One region of the Kitasatospora sp. NPDC057965 genome, then DNA from elsewhere that is predicted to be linked to it. Evidence: predicted binding sites of a transcription regulator. Region 1 holds the regulator's gene; the other holds the start of a gene.

Region 1 (2,194 bases):
GTTCCTCCGTTCGCCGTCCGCTTTCGATGCTGCCACCCGGGCGGGCCCGCGGCATCATCCGCGCGCCGCGGACTGCGGGCAGGATCACTCCGGCCGGGCCGTTCCTGCCGTCGGACCCGGGCCTTACACTGGCAGGTACGGATCTGGCACTCGGGTGTTCAGAGTGCCAAGGCCGGGGCCCCGCGGGGCCGGACCGGACAGCTCGAAATGCGGACACATGCCACAACGGCGTGTCACAACGGACAACGCGTGAAGACGGAGGTGCGTGCCCCATGGCCGGTGAGGTCCGCCAGCTCGACGACCGCAAGCTCGCGGTGCTTCGCGCGATCGTCCAGGACTACGTGGGGACGGAGGAGCCGGTCGGCTCCAAGGCCCTGGTGGACCGGCACAACCTCGGGGTCTCCCCGGCCACCGTCCGCAACGACATGGCGGCGCTGGAGGAGGAGGGGTACATCCACCAGCCGCACACCAGCGCCGGGCGGATCCCCACCGACAAGGGCTACCGGCTTTTCGTCGACAAGCTGGCCGAGGTCAAGCCGATGAGCGCGCCCGAGCGGCGGGCGATCCGGCACTTCCTGGACGGCGCGGTGGACCTCGACGACGTGGTCGCCCGCACGGTGCGGCTGCTGGCCCAGCTGACCCGCCAGGTCGCGGTGGTGCAGTACCCCTCGCTGAGCCGCTCCACGGTGCGGCACATCGAGCTGGTCGCGCTGGCCCCGGCCAAGGTGATGCTGGTGCTGATCACCAACACCGGCCGGGTCGAGCAGCGGCTGGTGGACTGCCCGGGCACGGTCGGCGAGACGCTGCTGGCGGATCTGCGGGCCCGGGTCAACGCGGGGGCCGCCGGCCAGCGCCTCCCGGACGTCCCCGGGCTGCTGGAAGGGCTGCCGGCGCTGTTCGAGGCGGCCGACCGGCCGACCGTGACGACCGTGCTGGCCACGCTCTTCGAGACGCTCGCCGAGCAGAGCGAGGAGCGGATCATGCTGGCCGGCACGGCCAACCTGACCCGTTTCGGCCATGACTTCCCGCTCACCATCCAGCCGGTGCTGGAGGCGCTGGAGGAGCAGGTCGTCCTGCTCCGCCTCCTGGGTGAGACCGCGGACGCCGGGATGACGGTCCGGATCGGCCGCGAGATCGCCTACGAGGGGCTGAATTCCACGTCGGTCGTCTCGGTCGGTTACGGTTCGGGCGACGAAAGCGTGGCCAAACTGGGTGTGATCGGTCCGACTCGGATGGACTATCCGGGCACAATGGGGGCGGTGCGAGCGGTGGCACGGTACGTGGGCCAGATCCTGGCCGAGTCGTAGGAACGGGCGCGCGTCATCCACATGACGCGTCCCGCAGTCGCAAGCACTCTTACAGGCGGAACAAGCGGAGCATTTGGTGGCCACGGACTACTACGCGGTACTCGGCGTCCGACGGGATGCGGGGCAGGACGAGATCAAGAAGGCGTTCCGGCGCCTGGCGCGCGAACTGCACCCGGACGTCAACCCGGACCCGAAGACGCAGGAGCGGTTCAAGGAGATCAACGCCGCCTACGAGGTGCTCTCCGACCCGCAGAAGCGCCAGGTCTACGACCTCGGCGGCGACCCGCTCTCGCCCAACGGCGGCGGCGGGGCGGGCGGCTTCGGCGCGGGGGCGGCCGGCTTCGGCTTCTCCGACATCATGGACGCCTTCTTCGGCGCCGCCTCCGGCCAGCGCGGCCCGCGCTCGCGCACCCGGCGCGGCCAGGACGCCATGATCCGCCTGGAGATCACCCTGGAGGAGGCCGCCTTCGGCACCACCAAGGAACTCCAGGTCGACACCGCCGTCACCTGTACCACCTGCAGCGGCGAGGGCGCGGCCCCCGGCACCTCCGCGCAGACCTGTGACATGTGCCGCGGCAAGGGCGAGGTCTCCCAGGTCACCCGGTCCTTCCTGGGCCAGGTCATGACCTCCCGGCCCTGCCCGCAGTGCCAGGGCTTCGGCACCGTCGTGCCGACCCCGTGCCCGGAGTGCGCCGGCGACGGCCGGGTCCGCGCCCGCCGCACCCTGACCGTCAAGATCCCCGCCGGTGTCGACAACGGCACCCGGATCCAGCTGGCCGGCGAGGGCGAGGTCGGCCCCGGCGGCGGCCCGGCCGGCGACCTGTACGTCGAGATCGCCGAGACCACCCACGCGGTGTTCCAGCGGCGCGGCGACGACCTGCACTGCA
Region 2 (2,194 bases), on a different contig from region 1:
CCCCGCCCCCGCCGGGCCTCAGCCGGCCCGGGTGACCAGGGCGTCGCGGATCTGGGTGAGCAGTGCCACCTCCTTGACCTCGGCCTCGGTCTGGATCTCGGCCAGGGTCTTGCGCTTGGCGGTGAACCTGGTCATCGGCAGGATCAGGAAGAAGTAGACGACGGCCGCGGTGATCAGGAACTGGAGGGCCGCGCTCAGCACGCTGCCCCAGAGGATGAGGATGCCGGACGTGACCTCGCCGGTGGCGGACAGCTCGCAGGGTCCCTTGAGGCAGGAGCTGTAGGACGCGAGGTCCTTGGCTCCGAACGCGCCGACGATCGGGTTGATCACGCCCTTGACGAAGGCGTTGACGATGTTGGTGAACGCCGCGCCGATGACCACGGCGACGGCCAGCTCGACGACGTTTCCGCGCAGCAGGAATTCCTTGAAGCCTTTCATGCCGCGTGAACGACGGAGTCGTACGGCGGTCACGGGTGCTTTTCTCCCCCCTCCGCCGGACAACCCGTTCGGCCCACCGGGGGCGGTGCTCCCGGTGCGGGCGGCCCCGCCAGGACCGGGCCGAGGGTGAGCACCGCCGCCGCCGCCGCGAACAGCAGCACGGCCGGGACGGGCGCGCGGTAGCGCAGCACCTGCCGCAGTCGGCACCGCGGGCCCGCACGGCCGCCGATCGGCGGGAACGACGGCACCGGCTGCCGGGGCGGCACGCTCGGCGCGGGCAACGGCGGGATCGGCAGCGGGCGGGGGGACAGGACGGGCGAACCGGTGCGCACGGGCACCTCCGGGGTCGGTCACGGGTTCCGTTGACCGCCACTGTGGGCCGCAAGCGCCGCCGCCGGAAGCGGCTTTTCCCGGCCTGTGGAAAACCCGGGGCTGTGGACAAAAACCTTCACCCCGACGAGTGAACCGGCCGCCCCCCGGAGACGACGGACGGCCCGCCGCGCCCGCCGGGAAGCGGGAACGGCGGGCCGTCCGGAACGCTGGTGCCGGTGCCCGGCCGAAGGTCAGCCGGCCGCCGGAGCGGGGCTCGCGGCGGGGGTCGACGGCTTCGACGAGGACGAGCCCGACGAGCCCGAGGAGCCCGACGAGGACGGGGCGGCCGACGTCGACGAGGAGGACGAGGACGAGCCCCCGCCCACCGAGCTGCTGGAGGACGAGCGGCTGTCGGTCCGGTAGAAGCCGGAGCCCTTGAAGACCACGCCCACCGCGGAGAAGACCTTGCGGAGCCGTCCCTGGCAGTCGGGGCAGGTGGTCAGCGGCTCGTCGGTGAACTTCTGCACCGCCTCCAGGCCGTTGCCGCACTCGGTGCACTGGTACTGGTACGTGGGCACTTGTCTTCCTCCTGGCACTCTCGCCTGATGAGTGCTAACGATGGTCAATGATGCGGCATTCCGGTGGATCAGTCCAGCGACTCGAATGTGAGATGAGCCGGGCCGCCGGTCCGATCCGGCCGTTCCGCTCAGCCCTCGGCCGCGCCCACCAGCCGGCCGCGGGTGCCCCGCTCCCCGGCGGCCGCGGCCACCGGGCCGCGCGCGGCCCGCGGAAGCAGCAGCCCCCGCAGCGTCACCAGCGCGATCAGGCCCAGCCCGGCGCCGGCCACCGGCACCAGGAAGCCGATCGAGGGCCCGTGCGCGTCGATCAGCTGCCCGGCCGCCGTCGCGCCGGTCGCCAGGCCCAGGCCGATGGCGCCGGTCAGCCAGGTGAAGGCCTCGGTCTTGGCGCCGTCCTCGACCAGCGTCTCGACCAGGGTGTAGCCGCTGATCAGGGTGGGCGCGATGGCCAGGCCGCAGACCAGTCCGGCGATCGAGAGCGCGACCAGGCCGGGCATCGCCCACAGGGCCGAGCAGCCCAGCACCAGCAGGCCGTAGCTGATGATCATCCGCTGCTGGACCGGACGCCGCCAGGCGATCACGCCGTACAGCACGCCGGCCACCATCGAGCCGCCGGCGAAGATGCCGTACACGGTGCCGGCGGCGCCGTGCTGCCCGACCGAGTCGGCGAAGGCGTTCACCGAGACCTGCAGGCCGCCGAAGACGGTGCCCACGCCGAGGAAGGCCCCGGCCAGCAGCCGGACGCCGGGCGAGGCGAGCGCGGAGGCCTGCCGGACGCCCGGCTCGCGCACCACCCGGGCGGGCGCGGTGCGCCGCTGGGCGGCGAAGGCCAGGCCGCCGACCAGGGTCAGCGCGGCCTCGGCGAC

What was found. The regulator HrcA, encoded in region 1, represses chaperone genes, less so after heat shock. The targets are predictions, from matches to a motif close to TTNGCACTCNGNNNNNCNGAGTGCNAA.
Region 2: a site for HrcA is predicted at 1,340-1,366, ahead of ACFVVU_RS15185 (FmdB family zinc ribbon protein). Genes of this name have one in related genera too.

What each region holds. Positions count from the first base shown of each region.
Region 1 covers NZ_JBHVPZ010000027.1:19,700-21,893, forward strand. Annotated here, with positions in the region: gene hrcA (heat-inducible transcriptional repressor HrcA) at 273-1,307, shown strand; gene dnaJ (molecular chaperone DnaJ) at 1,384-2,194, shown strand, end outside.
Region 2 covers NZ_JBHVPZ010000010.1:87,469-89,662, reverse strand. Annotated here, with positions in the region: gene mscL (large conductance mechanosensitive channel protein MscL) at 19-438, opposite strand; gene ACFVVU_RS15185 (FmdB family zinc ribbon protein) at 1,002-1,328, opposite strand; gene ACFVVU_RS15180 (MFS transporter) at 1,457-2,194, opposite strand, start outside.